Regions from separate parts of the Clostridium malenominatum genome, predicted to be linked through region 3. Evidence: predicted binding sites of a transcription regulator. Region 3 holds the regulator's gene; each other region holds the start of a gene.

Region 1 (5,289 bases), 340 kb from region 3:
GTAAAGATAAAGGTATACCAACTCTAATACTAGCAGGTGCCTCCATTGATGATGTGTTTGCAATAACAATGTTTAGTACTTTTTTAGGGTTGTATAGTGGTAAACATATCAATATAGGTGTGCAGATTATAGGAATTCCAATTTCAGTTTTGTTAGGAATTTTATCAGGAATTATTATAGGGATAAGTCTTGTATGGATTTTCAAAAATTATCATATAAGGGATACTAAAAAAGTGTTGTTAATTATAGGGTCATCTATATTGCTTACAGCTTTAGAGAGCCTATTAAAAAATAAGGTGGAAATAGCAGGACTTTTAGGCGTAATGACTATTGGATTCATTATACTTGAAAAGATGCCTCATGTGGGAAAAAGATTAGCCCTTAAGTTAAATAAGATTTGGGTTTTTGCAGAAATATTACTCTTTGTACTTGTAGGTGCACAAGTAGATGTAAAGGTAGCTCTAGAAGCTGGGAAAGTAGGAATTGGAGTTATATTAATTGGCCTTTTAGGAAGAAGTATAGGGGTTATTTTATCAGTGATAGGCACAGAATTAAATTGGAAAGAAAGATTATTTTGTATTATTGCATACATTCCTAAAGCTACAGTACAGGCGGCAATGGGGGCAATACCCTTATCCTTTGGAGTAGCATCTGGGGATGTAATACTCGCAGTGGCAGTTTTATCGATTTTAATAACAGCACCTTTAGGGGCAATTGCTATAAGCTTATCTGCACCAAAACTTCTAAAGACAAGCGATGGGTAAAAGCGCTTGTCTTTTCATGTAAAGTATAGCGAATGTATATCTTCTATATAGTTACGATAAATATTTTAATCAAAGGTTTCATATATTCATACATATGTTCTACAAGGTCGTATTCTCCATTATGTAGGCACCAATCATAAACTAATCCTCTAGCAGCAATAAATAAGTACTCTACAATTCCCCTAGGGGACATGTGATTAGATATTTCTCCTGATGCTTGCCCTTCTTCAATGACATTTTCTAATACATTTTGCATATGTCTTCCTTTAGTGATGAACAATTTATTTTTAGAATTATATAAATGTCTCATGAAGGTAATGCCTCTAGAGAGATTGTATTGTGCATAATAGCTGAAGAATTTAGCTATTTTATCCTCCATATTGCCTTTCTTTAAATCACTAGCTACAGTATCTAAAAAATAGTCATCTGCTACTCTATATATTTCATTAAGAATGTCATTCTTTGATTTAAAGCAGTTATAAAAAGAACCGATAGATACACTAGCTGTTTTACATATTTCTTCTACAGTAATATTTTCAAATCCGTTTTTTTCTATTAATCTTAAAGCAGTAAGATATATTTTTTCTTTAGTCATTTGTGCTTGAACTTGTCTCTTGTTTAATTTATTGTTACACATGAAATCGCTCCCATTTTCTTTAATTCATATAGAGTATAGCAAAAAAAATATTTCAAGTAAATCATATAAAAGGATAAGTTACTATACTTGTTAATAAATTAGTGGTAATAAAATGCCAAAAGTATATTGACAAAATGTTAACAAAATTAGTATAATGAATTCATTCGGTGAATTGGTTCATCGAATATGTTATGGGTTATAGTTGGCGCCAAAAACCATATATGAAAACATTATCAAGTTGTAAAATATTAATAAGATAATATGTATAATAGGAGGCTATAAAAAGTGAAAAAATTAACGAAATTTAAGAGGATTGCTTATATTTTATTGTGTTTTGTATTAGCTATATCTGCATTTGGCTGTGGAAGTAAATCTACAGGCAATAAGTCAGCAAAATTTAAAGCAGGTACTTACAAAGCATCAGCAGCTGCACATAATGGTGATATAAAGGTTGAAGTAACTGTTGATGATAGCAGTATTAAAAGCATAAAGGTTCTCGAACATAAAGAAAGTCCAGGGATATCAGACCCAGCAATTGAAAGAATTCCTAAGGCGATAATTGATGGACAAACCTTAGCAGTTGATGCCATATCAGGGGCAACAGTAACAAGTAAGGCTATAATTGCAGCAGTTACTGAAGGGATTAAGTTAGCGGGTGGAGACATCAATGCACTTAGCGTTAAAAAGGAAGAAGGTTCTAAAGGTAAAGGTGAAGTAAAGGAATATAGCACTGACGTTGTAGTTATCGGTGGTGGTGGTGCAGGTCTTGCAGCAGCTGTATCTGCAAATCAAAATGGTGCAAAGGTAATCCTTCTTGAAAAAATGCCACGACTTGGAGGAAATACAATATTATCCGGTGGGGCATACAATGCAGTAGACCCTAAAAGACAGGAAGCACAGGGAATAAAAGACTCTGTAGAGAAACACATAACTCAAACTTATGAAGGTGGAGACAAGTTAGGTAAGCCTGAACTTATTAAAGTTTTTGCGGAAAATGCATATCCGGCTCTTCAATGGCTTGAAGGACTTGGTATGAAATTTAATGATGATGTATTCACCGTTTTAGGAGGACTATGGCCAAGAGCTCATAAACCTTCTACACCATTAGGAACAGGATTTATAGATACATATGTTAAATATATTGATGAACATAAAGATGTTCAAATACTTTTAGATACTGAAGCAACAGAACTTATAGTAGATGGAGATAAAGTAGTAGGAGTAAAAGCTAAAGGGATCGATGGAGAAGTAATTGTTAAAGCTAACAATGGGGTAGTTATAGCAGCAGGTGGTTTTGGTGCAAATGTTGAGATGAGAGATAAGTATAATAAAAACTGGCCTGCACTTACTAATATTAAAACTACTAATCATCCAGGTGCAACAGGGGATGGATTGGTTATTGCAGAAAAAGTTGGAGCTAACCTTATAGGAATGGAACACATTCAATTACTTCCAATGGGTGATCCTAAAACAGGAAGCCTTAGTGGAAACATTGAGCAGGGTGTAGAAAACCGTATTTTTGTAAATAAAGATGGCAATCGTTTTGTAGATGAAGGTGCACGTAGAGACGTTATGACAAAAGCTCTAATGGAACAAAAGGATGCCTCTATGTGGGTAATTTTAGATAAGCATTCCTATCCAACAGGAGATAAAAAAAATAACTTCAACGAATCTATAGACGAGCTTGTTAAGCAGGGAAGAGCTTATAAAGCTGATACATTAGAAGATTTAGCAAAGCAAATTGGTGTAAATGCTGATAACCTTGTTAAAGCAGTAAATGAGTTTAATAAGGCTGTAGAAAAGGGTGGAAAAGATGTCTTTGGAAGAACACTATTTGCAGATAAAATTGATACTGCTCCTTTCTATGCAGGTGCTCGTGTGCCAACAGTTCATCATACAATGGGTGGAGTAGAAATTAATGAAAGTGCACAAGTATTAGATAAAAACGGAAAGGCAATACCAGGATTATATGCAGCAGGCGAGGTTACAGGTGGTATCCACGGTAGCAATCGTTTAGGTGGTAATGCTTTAGCAGACATAACTGTATTTGGCAAAATTGCTGGAAAGAGTGCAGCGTTGAAGAAATAATAATATGATATTAAAAGCTCCTACAGGTAATAATCTCATTCCTGTAGGAGCTTTTGCAGACATAGGGTTAAAAACCTAGCAGTTTACTACCAACCTTTTACTACATTTAGAGCCTCATCAGAAATTTTACCTTCAACATACTCTTCTATAGTTTCTTCTATAATATCTAAAGCTGTGGAAGCTTCTTCTTTAGTGATTACTAGAGGTGGCTGTACTCTAAGAATGTTTTCAGCAAGGAATATTAAAATTACTCCTTTTTCCCAGCATCTATAACAAATTTTAATAGCTGCTTCAGTATCCTTTTCTTTTGTTATCCTATCTTTTACTAATTCTACTCCAATGGATAACCCTTCCCCCCTAATATCTCCTATTAATTCATGTCTTTTCTTTATCCTTTTAAATCGTTCTTTAATATACTCACCCATTACCATAGAATTTTCTATTAAATGTTCATTTTCTATAACTTCTATTGTTGCAATAGCCGCTTGTGCACAAGTAGAGTTGCCTTGAACAGTAAATAGATGAGCTGGCATTTCTAAGGCGTCTATTATTTCTTCCCTAGCTATAATGGCACTAAGAGGTAATCCAGAAGCAATAGATTTTCCCATAATTATTACATCAGGTATAATTGAAAAATGTTCAATAGAAAACCATTTTCCTGTGCGGCCAAAACCTTGTTGTACTTCATCAACTATAAACAATATGCCATTATTTTTACACAGACAATATAACTCTTCCATATATTTTTTAGGAGGTACAGCAAATCCAATATCTCCTGCCATAGGCTCAATTATAATTCCAGCAACTTCCTCTGGTGGTATATAGTTTCTAAAAGCCATTTTTATGTATTCAAGGCATTCTAAAGAACAGCTTTCTTTACTTTTTCCGAAAGCACAGCGATAACAATCTGCATAGGGCATGTGATAAATTTCTGGTAGCAAAGGCCCAATTTTTCTTCTCATATTTAAGCTAATAGCACTCAAAGAAATTGCGCCATAAGTAGAGCCATGATATGCACCTATAAAGGAAATGATTTTTGATCTTCCTGTATATGACCTTGCTAGTTTTATGGCACCATCATTTCCATCAGAACCAGATAATCCGAAACATACTTTTTTCTTAAAATCCCCAGGAGTTATTTTTGTAAGCATTTCCCCAAGTCGTACCTGTGGTTCAGCATACATATAGTCTGTAGAGAAATGTATATAATTATCTACTTGCTTTTTAATTGCTTCAACAATCTTAGGGTGGGAATGACATGTATTTAAAACTGCCGAACTGCTAAACATATCAATATACTTATTTCCATCCATATCTTCTATTATAGAGCCTCTACCGTTTTTTATAACTAAGGGGAAATAGGGTGCGCGAGATGCCTTTGAAATTATAGCGGTGTCTTTTTCTACAACATCCATACATTTATTAGTGTTTTTCATTAGGTTTATACCTCCTTATAAAATGTATTTTATAAGTAAAATTAGCAAAATTTATGACAACTTAATTAGCACTTTTATGTTCTATAAATGAGTAGGAAATTAATAAAGATGCATAATTTTTATGGAATGGCAAAATAATTTTTATGCACTTTAGTATATTGATTTTCAGAAATTCTTAAGAATATATGTAGCTTTATAATAATTAATATATGATAATATAAGGTATAATTGTTATAGAAGGAGGAGTTAGACTATGACAAGAGAAACCATATTAATAGTTGATGATGAAAAGGAAATAAGAGACCTTATTGGAATATATTTAGAAAATGAAGGTTATAAAGTTTTAAAGTGCATGAATGGATTA
Region 2 (5,289 bases), on a different contig from region 3:
TGAATTTGACTGTTTTCAATCATAATGCACAAAAGCCAATCTTCTGTATAGGGGACAGAAGAAAAAAATACTGTAGTATCGTTGTTTGATAAATTTTTAATGCCCACAGTTCCAGAACCTTTCTCTACAGCTTGGTTAATAATAGTGTCTAATCCTTTTGAGGAAATATGTTTATTAAGGAGCTCCTCATTAGCAATAGAGTAGGTATCTTTGTTCTTGTTCATAATCCAAGCAAATCCATTGTAAATATCAATGTCATGAGCAATTTGTGAAATTTTATTTAAATTTATAGATCCATTAATAAATCCTACTTTTTCTTTATTATCATTGAGAATGGGATAGCAGATAACAAAGTTGGGCATGTTGTCATACTTTGAAACAATAGGGTTGCTAATAACATATTCCATATTTCCTAAAATTGCCTTTTTGAAATATTTACGATTAGATATATCAATAGTGATGTCATCACTTATCCAACCTTGTCCATCTAACTTTCCAATAGCAAAAGTTCCATAAGGATTACCATATTGATTTCCTAATACATGATTTAATTGGGTTAAGTAAAGCTTTAACTCGGAAAAATTTAGTTTCTTGCAGGCAGGGTGTTCATGTATAATTCTAATTTCGCTCACACGCTGATTTAGCCAAGAACCTATTTCATTAGCTTTGGAATCAATTAGTTGTAGGGTCTGATGTTCCATTTGCGACCTGTTAAAAGTTTTTACTTTAGTTTGTATAATATATAACATAGGAGAAATTGCTAACGTAATGCATAATATAAAAGATATGATAATTTTTAAGCGCAAGGACATTTACCCACCTCCTGTGTAGACAAAATACTTTCTGTTCATCATTCATTATATATAATTTGCACATATTTTTAAATACTGTAGCTTAAAATACAAAAAATGAACAAATAAATGTAAATACTTTGTGAACAAAAACTGTTAGACTAGTATCAAATAAGTTAATAATTTAACAAGCATGATGTAGGAGGGAATAATATTGAAAAAGTTTTTGGCAATTTTGCTAGCAATGACTATGTTGATAGGCCTTGTAGGTTGTAGCAATGCGAAGCAAACACAGGGTGATAAAGCAACTACAACGGCAATTAAAGATGGTAAATATAAGGGTGAAGGTAAGGGTAAAGGTGGAGCAATCTCCGTTGAAGTAACTATTGAAAATGATACTATTACTGACATTAAAGTTTTAAACCAAAAGGAAACTCCGGGTTATGAAACTGCGATGAACACATTGACAAAGAATATTATTTCAACAAATAGTGTTGATGTAGATATAGTTTCAGGTTGTACATTAACCTCTAAAGGATTTCTTGAGGCAGTCAATGCAGCTTTGACTGCAGCAGGAGCAAAAGCAGATATGCTGAAAAAACTTCAAGCGTCTGGCACAACGGGAACAAAAAAAGAAGTTAATGAAAATCATGATATAGTTATTATAGGTGCAGGTGGTGCAGGGCTTAGTGCTGCTATTGAAGCAAAAAAAGCAGGTGCAGATGTAATAGTTTTAGAAAAAATGCCTATGGCTGGTGGTAATACATTAATTTCTGGTGCTGAATATGCAGCTCCAAACAATTGGATACAGAAAAAAGAGGGAATTAAAGACAGTACTGACCAATTTATGAAGGATATATTAAAGGGTGGAGACAACAAAAACAATCCAGAACTTGTAAAGGTTGTTGCAGAAAATGCTCTTGCAGGAGCTGAATGGCTTAGAGATGAAGTTGGTGTTATATGGGAAGATCAAATGATGTTCTTTGGTGGACATTCTGTAAAGAGAAGTTTAATTCCACTTGGAGCAAACGGTAAAGAAATTATAAGAAAACAGGTAGCTAAAGCTGAAAGTCTAAACATCCCTATTTTGTACAACACTACTGCAAAGGCGTTATTTACAGATACAAAAGGTAAGGTTGTAGGTGTACAAGCAGAAGGTGAAGATAAAAACTATACTTTTAATACAAAGAAAGCGGTAATAATAGCATCAGGTGGTTTTGGATCAAACATTGAAATGAGAGTTAAATATGATCCTAAAATGGACAAAAATGTTCTTTCTACAAATACAGTAGGTAGCACAGGGGATGGGATAGTTATGGCTGAAAAAATTGGTGCAGCTCTAGAAGGAATGGAATACATTCAAACCTATCCAATTTGCGACCCATTAACAGGTACATTACTTTATTTTGGAGATGCTAGAATGTACGGACATACTATCATGGTAAATAAAGAAGGTAAGCGTTTCGTAGAAGAACTTGAAAGACGTGATGTAATATCTATGGCTATTAAGGAGCAAACAGGACATGTAGCTTATCAAATCCTAGATCAAAAGGGACTAGAAGAAAGCAATTTAGAAGAACACCATGGACCAGAAATTGATTATCTATATAAAAATAAATTACTAGTAAAAGCAGATACCCTAGAAGAAGCAGCAAAATTCTTTGATATTAATGCAAAAGAATTAAAGGGAAGTGTTGATAGATATAATGGATATGTAAAAGCTGGAAAGGATTTAGAGTTTAATAAACGTAGTATGCCATCTACTATAGAAAAAGGTCCTTTCTATATCTTAAAAGCAGCTCCTGCTGTTCATCACACAATGGGTGGAATTAAGATTAACACTAAGGCTCAGGCTATTAATAAAGATGGTAAAGTAATTGAAGGACTATATGCGGCAGGTGAAGTTACTGGAGGTATTCATGGAACAAATAGATTAGGTAGTAATGCTCTTGCTGATATTACAGTTTTCGGTAGAATTGCTGGCCAAAATGCAGCTAAATAAGTTATTCATATTTAAAATATAAATCCATTCCTAAAATGTTCTTTCAAAAAAATTTGAAAGAACATTTTTTATTATCACAAAAAATAAAATTTGTACATATATACCCATATAGGGTATATTGACAGAGGATATTATTTCTGTTATTATACCCATAGTGGGTATGAAGGAGGGGTAATTTATGAGTGAAAAAAGTAAATTTTTAAAAAAGAAAGCTTTTGTAGATAGAGATTATTGTGTGGCCTGTGGTGCTTGTACTAAGGTATGCCCTTTGGGAGCCATAGAAATACATTCAGGCATATTTGCTAAGGTGAATTTGGATAAGTGTGTAGGTTGTAGAAAATGCGAATTTGAATGCCCAGCTTCAATTATAGAAATGAAGGTTATGGAAGGAGAGAACGGTAAATATGACAAAAAAGAAGAAGTCTCTTAAAGAATATTTGTGGATTCTGTCTATAATATATCTAGTACTAGGATTGTTTAATATAGTTTTCGCGTGGCTTGGAATGATTTGTTTCTTAGTTCCTCTCATAATTTCTATTTCAGGGGGAGGCAAAGCCTATTGCAATAGCTATTGTGGTAGGGGACAGTTATTAGATATTTTAGGTAAAAAGCTAGGATTATCTAGAAATAAACCCATGCCTAAATTTTTAAAGACAAAATATTTTAGATATGGTTTTCTCCTTTTCTTTCTAACCATGTTTATGTTGATGACATTCAATACCTATTTAGTTTTTGCAGGAGGAAAGGGTTTAAATAAAGCTATAACATTACTTTGGGTTTGGAAACTACCATGGAATTGGGTAAATACAAGTTTTGTAACTCCCTGGGTAGCACAATTTGCCTTTGGATTTTATAGTGTAATGATTACATCTACAATACTAGGATTAATTACTATGATGCTTTACAAACCTCGTTCTTGGTGTGTATATTGCCCCATGGGAACTATGACTCAAGGAATTTGTACAATAAACAGAGTTCTTGAATCGGGTGGAGTTGCGACTCCATCTGATTCTTAGAAATCGTTATCCAGGGACGTAGCCGCTCTTATCTCACACTTTGAAGAGGAGGGGAGTATTAGAGCGGGTAGTCATCGGACAAAAGATAAACAAATAAAAAAAGACTAGTTCATGAAGCTACCTATATTTACGTAAATATAGGTAGCTTTTGTTATCTTATGGTAAAATGTATATAAGAAAGATTTTAAAAGGGCTAGGTGAGTAAATTTGAAGGATATTACAGTGAGAAAATTAAATAAAGATGAAAAGATACCTTATGATTTATTGCTTTTAGCTGATCCATCAATACATATAATTGAGGATTATTTAAAAAGGGGATGTTGTTATGTGGCATATATTGATGAAAACATAGCAGCGGCCTATGTTATTATAAAAACGAGACCATTAACTATGGAACTTGTAAATATTGCTGTGAATGAGAAATTTCAAGGTATGGGTATAGGTAAACAATTAATATTGCATGCTATTGAGGTTGCTAAAGAAGAAAAAGTAAAGGTTGTAGAAGTAGGTACAGGAAATTCAAGTATTTCACAATTAGCACTTTATCAAAAATGTGGATTTCGAATAGTTGGTATAGATAGAGATTTTTTTATAAAGCATTATAAAGAAAAAATTATTGAAAATGGAATTCAATGTGTAGATATGATTAGGTTAAGTATAGATCTATAAGATTAAATATTTATTGGGGGGATAGGCTATGGTTAGAGATTTTGAATCACTTCAAAAGGCGCAAATTTTTATATTAGGCACATATCGATTTGATCCGTCAGGAGATGATTTTATAAATTTCAGAGTATCTAATATTTTTTCTCATGAAAAACAAGAAGAAATAATTAGAGTAGTGGAAAAACTAAAGGAGATAAATCCTACGAAAATAGCTGTAGAAGAATCTTTTAAATGGGACAGAGTATTGAACAATTCTTATAGACAATATTGTAGTGATAACTATTCTTTACTTAGGCATGAAATGCAGCAATTAGGATTCCGTCTAGCTAAAATCATGAACCATGAAAAGATATATGCAATTAATGAAGAATTAGAACTCCCTTTCGAAGAAGCCATGGATTATGCTAAAGAATTAGAATCATATTTTTATGATAGTTTTATTAGAAAGACTAACGAAATGGATAAAACAGTTGATAATCTGCAAAAGACTTCCACTGTAAGTGATATACTAAAATATTTAAATGATTCTGAGTGGATAGAGAAAAATCATAGTCTATATGTAGATTTTGCGTCTATTGGAGCGGGGGATAATTATTGTGGAGCAAAAGTTCTTTCCACTTGGTATGAAAGAAATATACGTATATTTGGAAACTTAAAGAAAATTGCTAATTCGGGAGACCGCATATTAGTAATATATGGTGCAGGGCATACAGCAATTTTAAGTGAATTAGTTAGATCCAGCGGCAATATGGAGTTAGGGGATATTAGGGAATATATTTAATGTAGATAATATGCGAGGTAGTCTATATGTATA
Region 3 (5,289 bases):
TTCCATATCTGCCATCATCCAAGATAATCCTTGGAATTTATATAATTCTTTCCCGAATTGTTTTCTTTCTTTCATGTAGTTTTGAGCTTCTTCAAAAGCACCTTCTGCTATACCAAGAGCCTGAGCTGCTATACCAATTCTTCCTCCATCAAGAGTTTTCATTGCTATTCCAAAGCCTTTTCCTTCTTTTCCAATCATGTTTTCTTTTGGAACTTTAACATCTTCAAAGATAAGCTCAGTTGTTGAAGAACCTCTTATACCCATCTTTTCTTCAACTTTACCTATGGAGAATCCTGGCATTCCTTTTTCTAATACAAATGCTGTTATTCCCTTAACACCCTTACTTCTATCTGTCATACCAAATACTATGAATACATCTGCGTATCCACCATTTGTTATAAATATTTTAGTTCCATTTAATAAGTAATGATCTCCCATATCAACTGCTATGGTTTGTTGTCCTGCAGCATCTGTTCCTGCATTTGGTTCAGTTAATCCGAAAGCACCAAGCTTTTTACCTGAACAAAGGTCTGGTAAATATTTTTGCCTTTGAGCTTCTGTTCCATTTTCATATATTACTGAAGCACATAATGAAGTATGGGCTGAAACTATAACACCTGTAGTACCACATACCTTTGATAATTCTTCAACGGTTAGTATATAGGATAATATGTCTCCACCTGCTCCGCCATATTCTTTAGGGAATGGTATTCCTAGCATTCCTAATTTACCCATTTTTTCAACGTTTTCCACTGGGAACATATGCTTAGCATCTACTTCTGCTGCTATTGGTTTTACTTCGTTTATAGCAAATTCTCTAACCATTTGCTTTACAAATTCTTGTTCTCTAGTTAATGCAAAATTCATTACCCTTACCTCCTATTTATTTCTGAAGCACTTATCTCTTTTTTCAACAAATGCTGTCATTCCTTCTTTTTGGTCTTCTGTTGAGAAGCATTCACCGAAAACTTCTGCTTCATAAGATATAGCTGTGTCAATATCGCATTGCACTCCTCTATTTATAGCTGCCTTACAAAGTTTTACAGCTATTGGAGCATTGTTAGCTATTTTCTTAGCCATTTCTTTAGCTTCTTCCATTAATTTCTCTGGTTCCACAACTTTGTTTACAAGACCTATTCTTAAAGCTTCTTCTGCTCCAATTATTTCTCCAGTAAAAATTAATTGTTTAGCCATAGAAGCTCCAACTAGTCTTGGCAATCTTTGAGTTCCACCAAAACCTGGTGTAATTCCAAGTCCTACCTCAGGTTGTCCAAACTTTGCCTTTGCGGAAGCTAATCTGATATCACATGCCATGGATATTTCGCATCCTCCACCTAGGGCAAAGCCATTTACAGCTACTATAACTGGTTTTTCCATAATTTCTAATTTTCTAAACACTTTATTTCCAAGTAATCCAAATTTTCTGCCTTGATTAACATTTAAGTCCTTCATTTCAGTTATATCTGCTCCAGCTACAAAAGCTTTTCCAGCTCCTGTAAGAATTACTGCTAGAACCTCTTCATCTTCTGCTAAAACATCAATTGCTATGTCTAACTCTTTTAAAGTTTCTGAATTTAAAGCATTTAATGAAGCTGGTCTATTAATGGTCATTATCGCAACATTTCCCTCTTTTTCGACTAAGATATTCTTAAACTCCATAAGTATCCCGTCCCTCCTTATTTTTTCTTCGACCAATTTGTTAATAATATAACAAATTATTTAAAAAAATATATCAATCACACTCTTTCTATATTATATACTCTTACTTTTTATTTTTCAATATCAAATTTAATTTTACTTTTAATTTATACATCAGCCCTTTAATTAACATATACTTAACAATAAAAAGTCCTACAATTAGACTTATCTAACCATAGGACTTTTTATTGTTATTGTATTGACAATTAATTATCATTAAAATACTATTCTTCGTGGCTCATTAAGTAGCTTAAAGTTAATAAGCTATCACTTAAATGTACGTTTTCAGTGTGGATTCCTTCAGGGACTATCAAATCCACTGGTGCGAAATTCCATATACTCTTAACATCATTTTTAATTAAAATATCACATACCCTTTGCGCGCTTCTACTAGGCACACATAATACACCAATATCAATTGCATTATTCTTTAAGTATCCCTCTAAAGTATCAATATCTTTTATTTCTATATCTCTGATCTTGATACCTACAAGCTTTGGATTTATATCAAAAATAGCCTTTAACTTGAATCCTAATTTTTCAAAGTACGTATAGTTTGCTATGGCCTGACCTATATTACCTGCTCCAAGTAATACCATAGAATATTCTCTGTCAATACCCAAAATATTACTAATTTGACTATAGAGATCTTTTACATTGTATCCATATCCTTGCTGTCCAAAGTCTCCGAAGCAGTTTAGATCCTGTCTAATTTGTGAAGCAGTAAATCCAATTTTCCTACTTAATTCTTTAGAGGAGATTCTGTCTACATCATTTTTTAGTAGCTCAGATAAATATCTATGATATTTAGGTAATCTCTTTATAACCGCCATTGATATATTTTTTTTCTTATCCATCCTTACACCTCTTGCGAATTAATTTTTACACTCAATTTATTTTATCATAACATTGATAAATCTTCTACATATTTATCCATCAAAGTTTATTATATAATAAATAAATTTAAACTACAAATTTTATCTTTTACGTAGTACAATAATAAACGTAAGAGGTGAAATTAAATGATTATTTTAAGTTGCAAAGATTTATTTAAAAGCTATGGCATAGATACAATTTTAGATAGAGTCACCTTTGGAATTAATGAAGGTGACAAAATAGGTCTTATAGGGGCCAACGGTGCAGGAAAATCAACTTTATTGAAAATAATATCTGGGATTATTGATTATGATGATGGAGAGCTCTTCATAGATAAAAATAAGAAAGTAGGCTATCTATCTCAGCATCTTTCCTTAGATTCTAATAATACTATTTATTCTGAAATGCTTTCTGTATTTAGCGAACTACTTGCCCTTGAAGAAAAAATAAAAGACCTTGAGTTAAAGATGAATGAACCCTATGATGCTAACAATGCAGATTATCATAATAAAATCATAAATGAATACACTATTTCCACTGAGTTATACACTAATAAAAATGGATATACCTACAAAGGTGAAATTTCTCGTGTGTTAAAAGGCTTAGGTTTTAATGAAGAGGATTTTGATAAAGAAATAAGAATATTAAGTGGGGGACAAAAAACCCGAGTTGCACTTTGCAAACTTCTTCTTGTTAATCCTGAAATACTTTTATTGGATGAACCTACAAACCACCTTGACTTAGATGCTATTGAATGGCTAGAAGAATATTTAAAGTCCTATAAGGGTTCTATAATAATTATATCCCACGATAGATTCTTTTTAGATGCTGTAACTAATAGGACTATGGAACTTCTAAATGGTAAAATGCTTTCTTATGATGGTAACTATACAAAATTTATAGAGTTTAGGAAAAAGGACTTTGAAAATAGATTAAAAGCTTATAACCTTCAACAAGCTGAAATTAAAAGACAGGAAGATATAATAGAAAGATATAGATCCTTTAATAGAGAAAAAAGTATACGAGCCGCAGAAAGTCGTCAAAAGGCATTAGATAAAATTGAGAGAATTGATAGTCCAGATAAAGATCCTACGGGAGCCAAAATAAAGTTTACGGCTCAAATAACTAGCGGAAATGACGTTTTATACATGGAAAACTTGTCTAAAAGCTTTGGAGATAAAAAATTATTTTCTAATATAAACATGGATATAAAAAGAGGTGAAAAAATTGCCCTAATTGGAGAGAATGGAAGAGGCAAAACTACTCTTTTAAAAATTATCATGGAAAAAGAAAATAAAGATAATGGAATAGTAGTCCTTGGAAAAAACGTATTTATAGGCTATTACGACCAAGAACAATCTAACTTAAATATAGAAAACACCATAATTGATGAGGTTTGGGATGAATTCCCTAATATGACTACTACAGAAATACGCTCTGCCCTAGCAGCCTTCTTGTTTAGAGGTGAAGAAGTTTTTAAAAAGATTTCAACCCTAAGCGGAGGAGAAAAGTGTAGAATTAATCTTTTAAAACTAATGCTATCAGAGTCAAATTTATTATTACTAGACGAACCAACAAATCACTTAGATATCATGTCCCGCGAGGCACTAGAAGACGCTATCATGAGCTATGATGGTACTGTATTGCTAATCTCCCATGATAGATATTTCTTAAATAAGGTTATTAATAGAATTTATGAGCTAAAAGAAACAGAGGTTAAAGAGTATCTAGGTAATTATAATTATTATGTAGAAAAGAAAAAAAATCCCCTTCGTTTTGCCTATGAAGAAGAAATTGAAGGAAAATCAAAAACTCAAATTCAACAAGAAAAGCGTAAAAAACGAGAGGTAGAAAAGGCTGAAAAAGAACTTAAACAAAAAATTAAAAATATTGAAGATGAAATTTCTAATAAAGAAAGTTATCTAGTGGAACTTCAAAATGACTTGTGTTTAGAAGAAGTATATTCTAATCCTACAAAGAGTGAGGAAGTAAACAAGGAAATTTTAAAGGTAGAAAAGGAATTGGAAGAACTTTATAGTCAGTGGGAACGCTTTATCCGATGATTACCCGCTCTAATACTCCCTTCTTCTCTTAAGTTGGAGCTAAGAGCGGGTACGTCCCTGGATAACGATTTCTAAGAATCAGCTGGAGTAAAACTCCATCTGATTCAAGAACTCTGTTTATGTAAGGATGTTGAAAATAATTGTATTATAGGATAGAATGAAATTAACAATAACTTCTCATTGTGAGGTAAGCTATGAAAAAAGTATTAGTTATAAACGATTCTAGATTCGAAAGTGCTATATTAAAAGATTTGTTAACAAAACTTGGATATGACGTTAAAACCGCTAATGAGTATTCAGCTCTTCAAGAAGTTAACAATTACTTACCTAATATAGTTATATCTAACCTTATTATGAAAGAGACTTCTGGAGACTTATTAATTAAGAAAATAAAAGATGTACATAAAGACATGGTATGTTTTTTATCCTCCTGTAGCAATTTGCATATAGAAGATTATAAGTATAATAAAGTAGACGATATTATAAAAACTCCTGTGAATGTAGAAGAGTTAAATAAACTATTAAAAAAATTTTCTCCCAAAGATTCCAACACCATCTTTACCTTTTGCCCTTACTGCGGTGGTAAGTTTGGAGAGGGAACCTATTCCTTCTGCCCTTATTGTGGAGAAAAAGTTAGTAGAATAGAAGCAAG

The links. The regulator Rex, encoded in region 3, represses fermentation and respiration genes when NADH is low (regulators of the CRP and FNR family bind a similar motif). The targets are predictions, from matches to a motif close to ATTGTTAANNNNTTAACAAT.
Region 1: a site for Rex is predicted at 1,527-1,546, ahead of ABDZ69_RS03390 (flavocytochrome c). Genes of this name have one in related genera too.
Region 2: a site for Rex is predicted at 964-983, ahead of ABDZ69_RS14840 (flavocytochrome c). Genes of this name have one in related genera too.

The regions. Positions count from the first base shown of each region.
Region 1 is NZ_BAAACF010000001.1:675,408-680,696, forward strand. It holds gene ABDZ69_RS03380 (cation:proton antiporter domain-containing protein) at 1-764, shown strand, start outside; gene ABDZ69_RS03385 (TetR/AcrR family transcriptional regulator) at 808-1,401, opposite strand; gene ABDZ69_RS03390 (flavocytochrome c) at 1,687-3,489, shown strand; gene ABDZ69_RS03395 (aspartate aminotransferase family protein) at 3,576-4,925, opposite strand; gene ABDZ69_RS03400 (response regulator transcription factor) at 5,179-5,289, shown strand, end outside.
Region 2 is NZ_BAAACF010000006.1:96,312-101,600, reverse strand. It holds gene ABDZ69_RS14845 (sensor histidine kinase) at 1-812, opposite strand, end outside; gene ABDZ69_RS14840 (flavocytochrome c) at 1,006-2,793, shown strand; gene ABDZ69_RS14835 (4Fe-4S binding protein) at 2,972-3,223, shown strand; gene ABDZ69_RS14830 (4Fe-4S binding protein) at 3,198-3,809, shown strand; gene ABDZ69_RS14825 (GNAT family N-acetyltransferase) at 4,032-4,478, shown strand; gene ABDZ69_RS14820 (DUF5694 domain-containing protein) at 4,507-5,256, shown strand; gene ABDZ69_RS14815 (alpha/beta fold hydrolase) at 5,283-5,289, shown strand, end outside.
Region 3 is NZ_BAAACF010000001.1:331,079-336,367, reverse strand. It holds gene ABDZ69_RS01710 (acyl-CoA dehydrogenase) at 1-867, opposite strand, end outside; gene ABDZ69_RS01705 (short-chain-enoyl-CoA hydratase) at 880-1,659, opposite strand; gene ABDZ69_RS01700 (redox-sensing transcriptional repressor Rex) at 1,923-2,555, opposite strand; gene abc-f (ribosomal protection-like ABC-F family protein) at 2,721-4,637, shown strand; gene ABDZ69_RS01690 (response regulator) at 4,832-5,289, shown strand, end outside.